DNA from 3 places in the Massilia phyllosphaerae genome. Region 2 is predicted to be linked to each of the others. Evidence: predicted binding sites of a transcription regulator. Region 2 holds the regulator's gene; each other region holds the start of a gene.

Region 1 (4,701 bases), on a different contig from region 2:
GATGCGGCCAAACTGCGAAGCGATTTTTAACGCATAATCCAGAATGTCTGGACTGGTATTGTCGCAGTCAACAAACACGGCAACGCGCGGTTCGACGTAATTTTGCATTGTGCCCATTTCTGGTACCTGATCCGAAAAAAAGAATAGTAACTGTGCCTATGAGTATCCGATGTGGGGCCGCATACAACGGGCGTACGGCCCCGCACTCTGACTTACTTGCCTTTCGCCGGGTTGTTGCCTCGGCCACCGCCGGATGGATTACCGGTCTTGCTTGGTGCGTTGTCGAGTACAGTCATGATTTTCTCTCCTTGAAATCCCCGGCTTGAAGTTGCACGGCCCGGGGTGTACCGTGTCAGATGGTCGCGAAGGTCGGCCGCTCATCCGCGCAAGTCGAAGCAGTGTCACCGGCACGTAGCCAGTCCTCAATGTGCTGTCGGAGTTCGTCGAGATCCTTTTCGCGTACAGGCACTGTGCTGAATTCATCCGTGCCGGTTTCCTCGGCCAACACGATCCGGTAGCGCAGGTCTGCATAAATGATGCCTCTGTTGCGGGCGTCCCTCCGGCTTATGTCGACGGCACATCCGTTGACCCTTACGTGCCACCCCGACGTGTGCTCTGTGACGAGATGGGGCATGAGCGCCGTCCTGAGGTCGTTGGTAAGCCAGTTCATGAACAGGACTCGTGTCGATGACTCCCGTGCAAAATTCTTCTTGACGCTCTCCGGCATATCGCCGATGCCGCCATCTACCACCATGCGACGAAGCGGCTTTCCGTGGTTGCGGTCGTGCTCATCAACGACCAGCCGCAAGCGTCCATAGTCGGCTGGTGCCGTCCTGCCGGTGAAATCTGTTACGACGTCCGCATTCGCGAAAGCATGGGAATTGAGGCTCAGTTCCAGAAAAAACTCATCGCGCCACGAGGGGGCGGTCCAGCGCAAACCTGTAGCATCCGGTTGACAGCGTGTAAAATCGACAAGCATCCGGTCGCGTGTTCGTGGCCGACAGATTTCGATACGGACCCATGGTCTGTCGTACCACATGCGTACAGTGCTGTCGTTTCTGTGACTGCTCAGATAGGCCTGCATGACTTCACCGACCCGGTAGTTCAGGGAAGACACGCCGTCGACCACCTCGGAACAATTCATGATGCGAGACTTCACCGACAGGAACCAAAAGCCTCTGACATTTGCCGGTGCCAGGAGATCGCTTTCGGACAGATGGGTCAGGTTGACTAGGTCGGCAACCGTGGTCGGGTTTCTGACAAGTTGTACCTGCTCGATATGTTCTGCAATGTCCTCGGCAAGGTATTGTAGAGCGTTTACCTCATTGTCCTTGGCATGACGGGCCAACAGCTCGCGTAGGGCAAGGTTCTCTCCAGTGTCCAATTGCTGCGCCAAGAGGGCTTGCATGTGCATCAGGTAGGCATTCGGATCCGGCTGTTCGAGGCCTTGCAACAGCGGAACGGACACGCCAAGAACCTTTGCAAGTGCTGTCGCATAGCTGATGCTAATCTGTCCAGTTTCTTCAATACGTTGATAGTCGCGGACAAGAGACTCGGTCTCGGGCTTGTCCAACTGTTGAGCGATCTTCAAGGCAAGCGCCGCCTGGGTTAGTCCCTTTTCCTCGCGCAGGGCGCGGAGCCGGGTGTGATCGATTGCGAATGATGGTCGTCCCATTTTGTTCCCCGTTCAGTAAGTGGGAACATAATCTGCGAAAGCGTTTATGTCGTCTAGCGGCATAAACACGTCATAAACCGGCGAGCTAGGTTTGGGCCCAAGGTCATTGCTCGCCAATCCATGATCGTCGCCCGTAGATTCCTGTCAGCGGGCTAATTTGGAACTTCGTGAAGTGCCACTTTTGTCTACACCGTGTAGGCGCTGATGTACACCGGCAGGCTTTGTCAGCCGTTCAATGGTAGATCGCCAAATGCGACCCGGAGGCGCCTTGGAAGGATGCGAACCAAGTAGTCACGAGTGAAACCGGGTAGTGGAGTCGCGCGATCGTGCAAATGTGGTCGGCTGCCTTTGGGGGATTTGCAATGGGTCGGAAGATAAGCTGCTACAAACGACCAAAGGTCATCGGGGAGAGATGCCTGGACCATGGCATCAGTCCGTTCGGGAACACCGAGGTCGAACTAGCTGCCAACTATGCCTGTGTACTTCCGCTTTCGACCCAAAGCGGACTTTGCGTTCGCCTAAATTGCACGACATGGTCTTCAACAGGCAATGTGATTACAGTAAATTCGAAAGGTCTAGTCGATTGCTTGCGGTGATTAGTCTGTTGCCTCGCAACTGCGTGAAGTTGATGCACGTGCAGCAGACTGTCTCATGTTTCCCGCTTTCTCACTTGTCTTAATGGACTTGAAGATCCGGTGCTGCGTTCGCAGCGTGATATGCAAGGTGGATAAAAAGCATTGTCGAATTTCTTTACATTTGAGATACCGAAATAGCCCTTAAAAATCTTAAGTTGATGAATATCAACGATTATTTATTTACGGCACACTAATTGCTTATGTACTTCAGCATAATTAACTAAGGATCGTCATGAAAAACCTCTTCGCTACCGCCGCTATTGTCCTGGCAAACACGCTCGCGCTCTCCCACGCCCATGCGACTCCGTTCACGAACGGCAATTTTGAGAACGGCACTACCGGCTGGACGTACAGCGGCAACGTCAGCACCGCCGCCCCAGTCTACTTCGGCGCAGGTTCGGTGGCCAAAGATGGTAAGACGATGATCACCTTTAATAGCGGCGACTCGCCTGCCAATGGTTGGCTGATGCAGACCTTCGATACGGTCGCCGGCGCTACCTACCTCGTTAGTTTCGGTTACGGCATGGCCGGTGGCAACGGCAGCCAGGAACTGGATGCGTTTGCGCTAAACGCCAGCGGTGCAAGCTTAAGTACTCTGGCGGCGGTGTCGAACCACAAGGGTGACCTCGACACCTTCACGTTCATGTTCAAGGCCGACAGTACACAAGCAACGCTTAAGTTCATGGACAACACCCGTAACAGTACGGTCTCGCTGGACGGTGTGCTCGACAATGTCAGCGTTACCAACGTTCCGGAGCCTGCTTCCCTGGCCCTGGTTGGTCTCGGCCTGCTGGGTCTCGGTTTCGTAGCGCGCCGCCGTTCGTAAAGCGGTTTGGCGATTGCAAGGACTGGTGCGCCAGTCCTTATGCCTCACGTACGTGCATGGGCTGTTATTCGCATTTGATTTATTCAACAAGTGATGATGTGTCGATGCTTCATCCACTTCTACCGGTTGCGGATCCATGGGTATGTCTGCAGCCGACCCGAAGCGGACGTAACGAAACTGCTAGATCAGCGCTTGAACGGATCGATCCAGCCGGGCCGAAGTCCTGCCTCGTATTCTTTGCGCACGTAGGCGAGCGATTCTTCACATCCCATTTCTGGCTCGATAGCGCCTACGCAGCCCCAGCAATCTCCACCACAATTGCCTGAAAGCGGATCTGCCGGACTGTCGAGTAAACGTCCGCAGATCAGGCAGTATTCCTGCTTTTTGCTGTTCGTCATAATCATCGCGATTCCTAAACGCACTGTCTTGGCTGATCTCGGCCGGTCAAGCAAGCATAGCAGGTTGCCAAAGCGGAACAGTCACCAACGGTCACGACCGGCCCGAAACGACCCATTGCAGACGTCTAGGCCGCAGGTTTAAGAGCGCGCTTTTTCGAGCGATTCCTGCAACTTCACAATCAGGACTTCGACTTCGCTTTCGGAAAGATCTAATGGATCTCCATGCGAACCGACGGCGATAACGCACACTGCAGAGCCGTCGTGCCAGACGTCCAGACGGTCCTGCTCAAAGAGTTGGGGCATTGCACAATCCTTGTATACGTTTTTGGGCCGCTCTTGGTCGCTTGCACGCCTTGTGCTACGGCTGCTTCCGACCCAAACCGGACCTTGCAGATGGCTGAACTCGCGCTTTAAAAGTGTTGGATAACAAAGATCAGCAGGGCTGCGCCGGTGACAGTGAGCGCATATCCATTGAGGCGCACAGTCTTTTTTTTGCCCGGTTACTCTTGTATAGAAAAGCGTATAAATCCACCTTGTCATACCAAGGGTGACGACGGCGAAGATGGACCCACCATGTCGGTTGAAACGCCTTCCATAAGCCAACAAACAGTGCCATCACACCGATGAACGTTAGCCAGAATTGATCTCTCATCCCAAACCTTTACACGAGACAGCACTTGGTAGCGGGCGACCGCTCTTGGCCGACCTCGGCCGTTCAGCTCAGCATAGCAGGTTGCCGAAGCAGAAAAGTCACGAACGGTCACGAGCGGCAGCACCCGACCCAAAGCAGCCGTTCAAAACTCAGCCATTTAAGTGACCGCAGAACTACGCATTATCCTTCGGTCCCGTGCTCCACAAGTCGGCGAGACGTCTACCATCAGAGGTACCCAGGATGCCATCGATTGCCGCCACCTTCTTTAGGGCAAAACCAAGATCGAAGCCAGTCCCTGCTGCTAATGCCGAGGCTTCGTTGTGCAAGGCATAGGCAAGATGTGCCGCGAATCGTACATCGGTAGGAGCTTCACTCTCGCTTCCGACATATGAGGCCAGGAGCGAATGAATTTCATACATGGCATTGGCGATAAGTCTCGTTTCTGCTTCATCCATACTTCCGTCTGTCCGTCTAAATGTTATGTCCGCTGTTGGCCGATAGTAGGCATATCGTAA
Region 2 (4,701 bases):
CCGCAACACGCTGATCCTGGCACCGCGCCGCGGCGCCGCGGCCGCACCGGCCACCACCCCGGCGCCGGCCGCGGGCAATGCGGCAGAGTCGTCTTCGTCTTCAGGAAAGCAATAATGGAATTACGCGCAGAAGCCACCGCCATCCAGGCCGGCAGCAGCACCCTTACCGCCAAGGGCCTCCAGAAAAGCTACGGCAAGCGCCTGGTGGTCCGCGACGTCTCGCTGCAGGTCGCCTGCGGCGAAGTGGTCGGCCTGCTGGGGCCGAACGGCGCCGGCAAGACCACCTCGTTCTACATGATCGTCGGCCTGGTGCCCTCGGACGCCGGCAGCATCGACATCAACGGCAACGACGTCACCGGCCTGCCGATCCACCGCCGCGCCTTGCTCGGCCTGTCCTACCTGCCGCAGGAAGCCTCGGTGTTCCGCAAGCTGACGGTCGAGGAAAACATCCGCGCCGTGCTGGAACTGCAGCGCGAGAACGGCAAGGCCTTGTCCAAGGCGCGCATCACCGAGCGCCTGAACGAACTGCTGGCCGAACTGCAGATCGAGAAGCTGCGCGAGAACCCGGCGCTGTCGCTGTCGGGCGGCGAGCGGCGCCGCGTCGAGATCGCGCGCGCGCTGGCGACCAACCCGCGCTTCGTGCTGCTCGACGAACCGTTCGCCGGCGTCGATCCGATCGCGGTGATCGAGATCCAGCGCATCGTGCGCTTCCTGAAGGAGCGCGGCATCGGCGTCCTGATCACGGACCACAACGTGCGCGAGACGCTCGGTATCTGCGACCGCGCTTACATCATCAACCAGGGCGCGGTGCTCGCATCCGGACGCCCCGACGATATCATCGCCAATGAATCGGTCCGCCGCGTCTACCTGGGTGAACATTTCCGGATGTAGTCATGAAACAGACGCTGCAACTCAAGACATCACAGCACCTTGCACTGACCCCGCAGCTGCAGCAGTCGATCCGGCTGCTGCAGCTGTCCACCCTCGAACTGCACCAGGAGATCGAGCAGGTCCTGAGCGATAACCCGCTGCTCGAGCGGCTCGACGATCCGCTCGACCGTTCGGTACGCCTGCTGGCCGACGGCGCCATCAACCACAATGCCGCCACGCCGGGCGAGGCTCCGGCGCCAGGCCAGACCGCGAATGGGGAAGAGGGCAACGGCAGCGGCAGCGGCAGCGGCAGCGAAGGCGACGCGCCGGAAGGCGGCGCAGAAGACGGGGGCGGCGGCGACGGCGATGGCGGCGACTGGGGCGAGCCCGGCCGCGGCAGCGGCGGCGACGACGAAGATGGCCGCCCGCAGCTGGAAGCCAGCCCGGTCACCCTGCGCGAACACTTGATGGAACAGGTGCGCATGACCTGCAGCGCGGCGCGCGACTGTGCGCTGGTCGAGCTGGTGGTCGACGCGCTCGACGACAACGGCTACCTCGAAGAAGCGCTGGACGACATCTACGCGCGCCTGCCGGAAGAGCTGGAAATCGAATTCGACGAGCTGCGCACCGCGCTGGCGATGGTGCAGAGCATGGACCCGCCGGGCGTGGGGGCGCGCAGCGCGGCCGAGTGCCTGGCGCTGCAGATCCGCCGCATGCCGGGCGTGCCGCTGGTCACGCGGCGCATGGCGCTGACCATCGTCGAAAAGTATCTCACCTGGTTCGCGCAGCGCGAATTCAACAAGCTGAAAAAAGCGCTCGACTGCGACGACGAAGACTTGCGCGAAGCCCAGGCCGTCATCCGCCAGTGCAATCCGCACCCGGGCGCGGCCTTCGCTTCCGACGTGTCGGACTATGTGGTGCCGGACGTGATCGTGCGCCGCGCCAAGGACGGCTGGAGCGTGCAGCTGAACCCCGAAGTGATGCCGCGCCTGCGCGTCAACACCCTGTACGCGCAGGCGCTCAAGCAGGGCAAATCGGAGACCCAGCTGGGCGCGCAACTGCAGGAAGCGAAGTGGCTCATCAAGAACATGCGCCAGCGTTTCGACACCATCCTGCGCGTGGCCCAGGCCATCGTCGACCGCCAGCGCAACTTCTTCTCGCACGGCGCGGTTGCCATGCGGCCCCTTGTTTTACGCGAGATAGCTGATACACTAGGTCTACACGAGAGCACAATCTCTCGCGTAACAACGCAGAAATACATGCTGACACCGCACGGCATGTTCGAGCTGAAGTACTTTTTTGGGAGCCACGTGGCGACCGAAGCAGGGGGCGAAGCCTCCTCGACGGCGATTCGTGCGCTCATCGTGCAACTCACAGGAGCCGAAGACCCCAAGAATCCATTATCCGATAGCAAGATCGCGGAAATGCTGGGGGAACAGGGAATGGTCATTGCGCGCCGTACGGTCGCAAAGTATCGCGAAGCGTTAAAAATCCCGCCCGTCAGCCTCCGCAAATCTCTGTAACAGCAGCTGTCCGCTGCGCGCACTTTTTATCAGCGTTCGGACAGCCGCGCATTTTCAGGAGGAGTGTGTATGAATCTCACCATCAGTGGTCATCATCTCGATGTCACCCCGGCCATCCGTGAATACGTGCAGAACAAGCTGGAACGCATTACCCGCCATTTCGATCAAGTGATCGACTCCCACGTCATCCTCTGCATCGACAATCTTACCCAGAAAGACAAACGCCAGAAGGCCGAGATCAACCTGCGTGTTGCCGGCAAGATCCTCCATATCACGAGCGCCGCGCATGACCTGTATGCCGCGATCGACATGTTGATGGACCGCCTCGACCGCCAGGTCGTCAAATACAAACAGATGCTGCAAAATCACAGTCACACCGCGCTCAAGCGCCTGACTGAAGAAGGAGGAGACGAGGCTCCGGCCACGGCATAGACTGCCGGCTGAAGCACCGTAGACTAAGGGCGCATGGGGCGCCCTTTTTGCTTCTTGGCGCGCTCTGCACGTTACAATGTTATTTTAAAATCCATAAAAAATAACATGAGTGACACCGTGGAGACCCGGATCGCCAATGGCACCGGCATCATTACCCTGAACCGGCCGAAAGCCCTGAATTCGCTGTCGCTCGACATGGTGCGGGCATTGACCGACGCGCTGCTGGCCTGGCGCGACGAACCTGCCGTGGCGGCGGTGCTCATCCGCAGCAGCAGCGAAAAAGCCCTGTGCGCCGGCGGCGACATCCGCTTCTTTCACCAGGTCGGGCAGCTTCCGCCGCAGGGCGGCAGCGCGCTGCTCGAGGATTTCTTCACCGAAGAATACGCGCTGAATCACCTGATTCATTTCTATCCGAAACCGTATATTGCGCTGATGGACGGCGTGGTGATGGGCGGCGGCATGGGCATTTCCCAGGGCGGCCCGGAGTGCGCGCTGCGCATCGTGACCGAGCGCACGAAAATGGCGATGCCCGAAGTAAACATCGGCATGTTCCCCGATGTCGGCGGCAGCCATTTCCTGTCGCACGCGCCGGGGCGGCTGGGCTGGTACCTCGGCCTGACCGGCGCCACCATCGGCGCCGCCGACGCGCTCTACGTGGGTCTGGCCGACGTGTTCGTCCCGTCGGCGCAGCTGCCGGCCCTGGATGCGCTGCTGGCGTCGACGCCCGGCGCCGATGTGCCCGCTGCGATCCGCGCCTTTGCCGCACCGTTCGCCGGCCAGGCCGGCAGCAGCGAACTGCAGGCGCAGCGCGACCTGATCGACCGCTGCTTCGGCGCCGCCTCGGTGGCGGACACCATGGCTGCACTCGAACGGGAAACCGACCCGTTCGCGCACAAGGCGCTGGGCGCGATGCGCCAGCGCTCGCCGCTGATGATGTGCGTGACTGCCGAACTGCTGGTGCGCGGCGCTTCGCTCGGCGTGGCCGATTGCCTGCGCCTGGAACGCGCGCTGGTGCGCCGCACCTTCGAGCATGGCGAGATCCTGGAAGGCGTGCGCGCCCTCGTCATCGACAAGGACAATGCGCCACGGTGGAATCCGCCGGCGCTGGCGCAGGTCACGCCCGGGATGGTGGCGGACTTCTTCGCGCCGGTGTGGCCGGCGCATGCCCATCCGCTGCGCCATCTCGACTAGCGCCGTGGACTCCACCTTACTTCAGCCGCCGGCCGGCTGGCGCGCACGCCTGCAGGGCTACCGCTGGACCGAAGCGCTCGCGGGCTGTTCGGCAGCGTCGGTGTTCCGGCTCGATGCGCCCGGCCAGCCGTCGCTGTACCTCAAGACCGAACCGGCCGGGCTGCTGGCCGAACTGCCGGGCGAAGCCGAACGCCTGCGCTGGCTGGCCGCCGCCGGCATCCCCTGCGCGCCGGTACGCGAGTGGGCGGAAGAGGCAGGGCAGTACTGGATGCTGCTGGGCGAACTGCCCGGACGCAACCTGGAAGACGCCGCGTTTGACCCCGCGATCAAAGTGCGCCTGATGGCTGAGGCGCTGCGCCGCCTGCATGCGCTGGACCCCGCCGGCTGCCCGTTCGCCCACCGCGCCGCGCAGCGCATCGGCCTTGCTGGCGCGCGCCTGCAGGCCGGTCTGGTCGACGCGGACGACCTCGACGAGGCGCATCGCGACCTGGCGCCGGCCGACCTGTTCGCGCGCCTGCAGGCGCAGGCCCCGGCGCGCGAGGACCTGGTGGTCACGCACGGCGACGCCTGCCTGACGAACCTGATCGTGCAGGATGCTGACGTGGCAGGCTGGATCGACTGCGGACGCCTCGGCGTGGCCGACCGCTGGCAAGACCTGGCGCTGGCCACGCGCGACATCAGAGAG
Region 3 (4,701 bases), on a different contig from region 2:
GCCGGGACCTTTCAGGACCTGGTCCTTGTCGGCGGCGATCGTCACGTGCACGATGTTGGGCCCGTAGGCTTCGACCGAGACCCAGGCGCCGTTGCGATCAAGGGTGGTCAATGGTGCGGCAAAGGCCGCGGGGGTGAAGGCCAGCGCCGATGCCAGCGCGGCCAAAGTGGTGTGGGGTGTCAGCCTCATCCCGTCTCCTGTCGGTATCGAATCGATCGGGCGACCGAGCGCACGGACGGATCGGATGGATGCCGCGTATGAAGCTAGCTGGCTGTCTCCTGGATATCGCGTTCTGTGACCGCTGGGTTCGCTTATTGTTGTGTGCGGCTATTGTGCATGTTAGCGATCACATATGCAATTAATAATTGTCAGGCGCTAACATCCGCTGCGCGCACGCGCAGGGCCGACAGCTTGTTGAGCGACCAGGCCAGCAGCACGGCCGCCACCGTCAGGCCCAGTACCAGGCCGATCCAGAAACCGGTGGCTTGCATCGGCTGGGCCGGCGACCACGGGAACCAGCTAGGGGCCAGGCCCAGGATCCAGCCGACCGGCAGCGCCACGCCCCAGAACGCGATCATCTGGATCACCATCGGCGAACGCGTGACCTGATAGCCGCGCATCGCGGAGGCGGCCGCCACCTGGGTCGAGTCGGACAACTGGAACAGCGCGGCGAACAGCAGCAGCATGGCGCAGGTGGCCTGTACCGCCGCGTCCGAGGTGTACATCGCTGCAATCTGCCAGCGGAATAGCGCGATGAAGATCGCCGACAGCACGCCGAAGGCGATGCACATGCCGGTGCCGGTCCAGGCCACGAAGCGCGCCCGCACCGCATTGCCTTCGCCCATCGCCTGGCCGACACGGGTCAGGGCGCCGATGCCGAAGCTGAGCGGCACCATGAACACCAGCGACACGAAATTCAGCGCGATCTGGTGCGCCGACACCTGCACCACGCCGAAACGCGCCACCAGCAGGCTGACGATGCCGAAGGCGCTGACTTCCGCGAAATGGGTGACGCCGATCGGCAGCCCGAGGCGCAGCATGCTGCCGATCTCGCGCCAGTTCGGGCCTTCCCAGCGCGTGAACGGGTAGGTCATGCGATAGGCGCTAGAAATTTTGATCCAGATCACCATCGCCGCCAGCATCAGCCACACGCCGCTGGCGGTCGAGACCGCGCAGCCGAGGGCGCCCAGCTTCGGCAAGCCGAACTTGCCGAACACCAGCATCCAGTTGAGCGCGATGTTGTACAGCAGCCCGCAAATGGCGATGACCATGATCGGCTTGGTCTGGTTGATGCTGGTGGTATAGCCGTACAGCGCGCGGTAGCAGGCAAAGGCCGGCATGCCGAGGCTGATGATGTGCAGGAAGATCTTGGCGCGCTCGGCCACGGCCGCTTCGAGGCCGATGTGGTCGAACAGCCGCGTGCAGGCATTCGCCGCCAGGCAGCCGACGATGCCGACGATCGCGCCCATCCACAGCGATTCGCGCACCGAATGCGAGATCTTGTCGAAGCGCCCGGCGCCCATCTCGTGCGCGACCACGGAATTCACCGCCATCATGACGCCCATCACGGTGACCAGGATGATCGACCACACCGAGGTGCCGAGCGACACCGCCGCCAGCTCGGCCGCGCTGACGTGCCCGGTCATCGCCACGTCCGCCACCCCCATGCCGACCGTGGCCAGCTGGCCGACCAGCATCGGCCACGACAGGCGCCACAAGGTCGCGATCTCGGTGCGGACGGGGGAGGAGGCGGGGGCGGCGGATACGGTGGACGTCATGGTTCGGGGCAGCTGGCGAAACCCCGGATTGTACTGACTAATTGCTAAGGCCGGGTGACGGTACCCGGCGCAATGGAAGCCGGTTAATACAGGCCGTAAAAAACGGCCGGGGCAACACCGTATCGACGGTATTGCCCCGGCCAGGTGCTACGCTTCAGGCAAGGCGCGGATCAGTGCGCCTGCTTGGCGGCGCGGCGGCGGCGGTAACCCAGCGCTGCCAGGCCGGCGCCGATCAGCAGTGCGCTTGCCGGTTCCGGCACCTCGCCGCCCGGGGTGCCCGGATCGACCGGCGGCAGCACGGTGCCGCCTTCCACGTTGAAGGTGATGGTGCCGAAGTTCCAGCGGCCGTCCGGATCGACCTGGGAGTCGTCGAAATCTTCGTAGAACTCCAGGCGCAGGATGCCGTCGGCGCCGACGTTGAAGGACAGGCCCAGGGCTGCCAGGTCGGCCGAGTCCGAATACGTCGCCGTGCCCGCAAAATCGTCACCCGTGCCCGGATTGAAGATAACGCCCTCGAAGAAGTCGGAATCGGTGAATGCCAGGCCGATTTCCGACAGCCAGCTCGGCGTGAAAGCCGTCACGTTGACAGAATAGGTAATGGCGGTGATGGTCGCATTGGCACCGACATTGTAGGTCAGCACCGTATTACCCGGATCACCAATTTCACCGACGCTCTGGACACCGGTGATATCCACGGTCAAAGGTGCGGCAAACAGCGAAGTGCATGCAAAGAACGACAGACTGGCGATTGCTTTTGCAACGGAACTCAGCTTCATCAAAACCTCCCTAGTTGTTTGAGCCCTTCGTGTATGCAAGTACCGTGCCAAAAAACCACATTAATTTAGATCATTGATTCCATTTGGAAAAGTTAATAAAGATTAACTTTAGTTATTGATGAGTGTAAAAAATATCGGCACTTTAATTCCCAAATCGGGTAAGGATTATTTTTCGTACGCATACCCCGCCTCTATTATTATTTCCCGACAACTAACATTATTAAATCAAGGAATTAAATCGGTCCTTTCATAAACTTTTTTACGATTCCCAAAGCCTTGTGCTACACCATTCTTCCGAGATCGTGTTTAGTTGAAAAGCAAGCTTGCGAACCTCATATGCCACTCCAGTGAACCATCCAACCCGATTGAATTGATCCAGGAGCAAGCTCGTGGAATACAAGGACTACTACAAAGTACTCGGCGTGGAACGCACCGCGTCCGCCGACGAGATCAAGAAGGCGTATCGCAAGCTGGTGCGGCAATACCACCCCGACGTCAGCAAGCACAAGGATGCCGACGCCAAGACCAAGGAAATCAACGAAGCCTACGACGTGCTGGGCGACGCCGAGAAGCGCGCCGCCTATGACGAACTCGGCCGTGGGTACCGGCCCGGCCAGGAATTCCGGCCGCCGCCGGACTGGGGTTCGCAATTCGATTTCAACGGCGCCGAAGGCAACGATTTCTTTGCCGACCTGTTCGCCCATGTCGGCCGCCGTGGCCGTACGGGTGGAGCCGGCATGGGCGGCATGGGTGGCGGCGGCTTCCGTATGGCCGGCGAGGACATCCATGCCGCCATTGCCATCGACCTGCGCGACGCCTACCAGGGTGCCACCCGCACGGTGACCCTGCGCGTGCCCGAACAGGATGCGTCGGGCCGTACCGTCACCCGCGACAAGACCCTCAGCATCACTATCCCGAAGGGCATCACCCCGGGCCAGCAGCTGCGCATGAAGGGGCAGGGCCATCCCGGGGTCAAAGGCGGGCCGGCCGGCGACATCTACCTCGAAGTGCAGCTGAACCCGGATGCGCGCTACCGCCTCGAAGGCACCAACGTCTACGAGAACGTGCCGGTGGCGCCGTGGGAAGCCGCCCTCGGCGCCAGTATCTCGGTGCCGACGCCGTCCGGCCCGGTCGAGGTGACGGTGCCGCCCGGTTCACAGAGCGGTCGCAAGCTGCGCCTGAAGGGCCGCGGCATCCCGGCGGCGCAGCCGGGCGACCTGTACCTGATCCTGGACGTGGTGCTGCCGCCTGCCAGCAGCGACCGTGCGCGCGAGCTGTACGAGGCGATGGCGCGCGACCTGGCCTTCAATCCCCGTGAACGCATAGGAGCATGAGATGGTGATTCAGCAAAGCCTGAGTGGCGTGCTGCTGGACGAGGTCGCCCTGACGCTCGAGGAACTGGCACGCGCCTGCGATGTGGAACCGGACTGGGTGGTGCGCCACGTGCACGCCGGCGTGCTCGGCAGCCAGGCCGAAGTGCAAGTGACTGCCCTGCGCTTCCGCAGCATCGACCTGATGCGCGCGCGCCGCTTAGTGCGCATCGAACGCGATTTCGACGCCAACGAAGACCTGGCGGCCCTGGTGGTCGACATGGCCGACGAGATCCGCCGTCTGCGTACACGCATGCAGGTGCTGGGCAATAAAACGGCTTGAAGAAGCGGGTCCGAGCGGACTCATCTAAACCAAGGGTTTGCGCTAGAATCGGTTGATCCGACTGCGCAAACCCCATGTTCAAGCTACCCACCACCGCCACCGCCCCGTTCTGTCCCTCCGAAGTCTCCGGCACCGTCACGGTTCCCGAGAGCGACCCGTTCTGGAAGAAAGTCATCCGCTACGCCGGCCCCGGCCTGATGGTGTCGGTCGGCTACATGGATCCGGGCAATTGGGCGACGGCCATCCAGGGCGGCTCCCAGTTCGGCTACCAATTGCTGTTCGTGGTGGTGCTGTCGAGCCTGGCGGCAATCGTGCTGCAATGCCTCAGCATGCGGCTCGGCATCGTCACCGGCAAGGACCTGGCCGTGCACTGCCGCGAGCAATATTCGCCGCTGTCGGCCAAGGCACTGTGGCTGTTCGCGGAACTCTCGATCATCGCCTGCGACCTGGCCGAGGTGCTCGGCTGCGCGCTCGCCTTCCACCTGCTGCTCGGG

The links. Region 2 encodes sigma-54, which starts transcription at its own class of promoters, with help from an activator protein. Its sites were predicted from a motif close to TGGCANGNAANCTGCTTT; they were not measured.
Region 1: U1H99_RS12635 (PEP-CTERM sorting domain-containing protein) is a predicted target of sigma-54. The motif match lies at 2,494-2,511, and genes of this name have one in related genera.
Region 3: U1H99_RS22170 (PEP-CTERM sorting domain-containing protein) is a predicted target of sigma-54. The motif match lies at 2,587-2,604, and genes of this name have one in related genera.

The regions. Positions count from the first base shown of each region.
Region 1 covers NZ_JAXSQX010000002.1:1,054,142-1,058,842, reverse strand. Annotated here, with positions in the region: gene U1H99_RS12645 (NYN domain-containing protein) at 1-117, opposite strand, end outside; gene U1H99_RS12640 (helix-turn-helix domain-containing protein) at 353-1,675, opposite strand; gene U1H99_RS12635 (PEP-CTERM sorting domain-containing protein) at 2,543-3,136, shown strand; gene U1H99_RS12630 (hypothetical protein) at 3,322-3,540, opposite strand; gene U1H99_RS12625 (hypothetical protein) at 3,673-3,837, opposite strand; gene U1H99_RS12620 (hypothetical protein) at 4,360-4,641, opposite strand.
Region 2 covers NZ_JAXSQX010000008.1:236,327-241,027, reverse strand. Annotated here, with positions in the region: gene lptA (lipopolysaccharide transport periplasmic protein LptA) at 1-115, shown strand, start outside; gene lptB (LPS export ABC transporter ATP-binding protein) at 115-891, shown strand; gene U1H99_RS26190 (RNA polymerase factor sigma-54) at 894-2,393, shown strand; gene hpf (ribosome hibernation-promoting factor, HPF/YfiA family) at 2,463-2,825, shown strand; gene U1H99_RS26180 (enoyl-CoA hydratase/isomerase family protein) at 2,931-4,016, shown strand; gene U1H99_RS26175 (APH(3') family aminoglycoside O-phosphotransferase) at 4,021-4,701, shown strand, end outside.
Region 3 covers NZ_JAXSQX010000006.1:202,573-207,273, forward strand. Annotated here, with positions in the region: gene U1H99_RS22160 (glycoside hydrolase family 31 protein) at 1-189, opposite strand, end outside; gene U1H99_RS22165 (MATE family efflux transporter) at 369-1,778, opposite strand; gene U1H99_RS22170 (PEP-CTERM sorting domain-containing protein) at 1,949-2,419, opposite strand; gene U1H99_RS22175 (DnaJ C-terminal domain-containing protein) at 2,944-3,888, shown strand; gene U1H99_RS22180 (chaperone modulator CbpM) at 3,890-4,207, shown strand; gene U1H99_RS22185 (Nramp family divalent metal transporter) at 4,282-4,701, shown strand, end outside.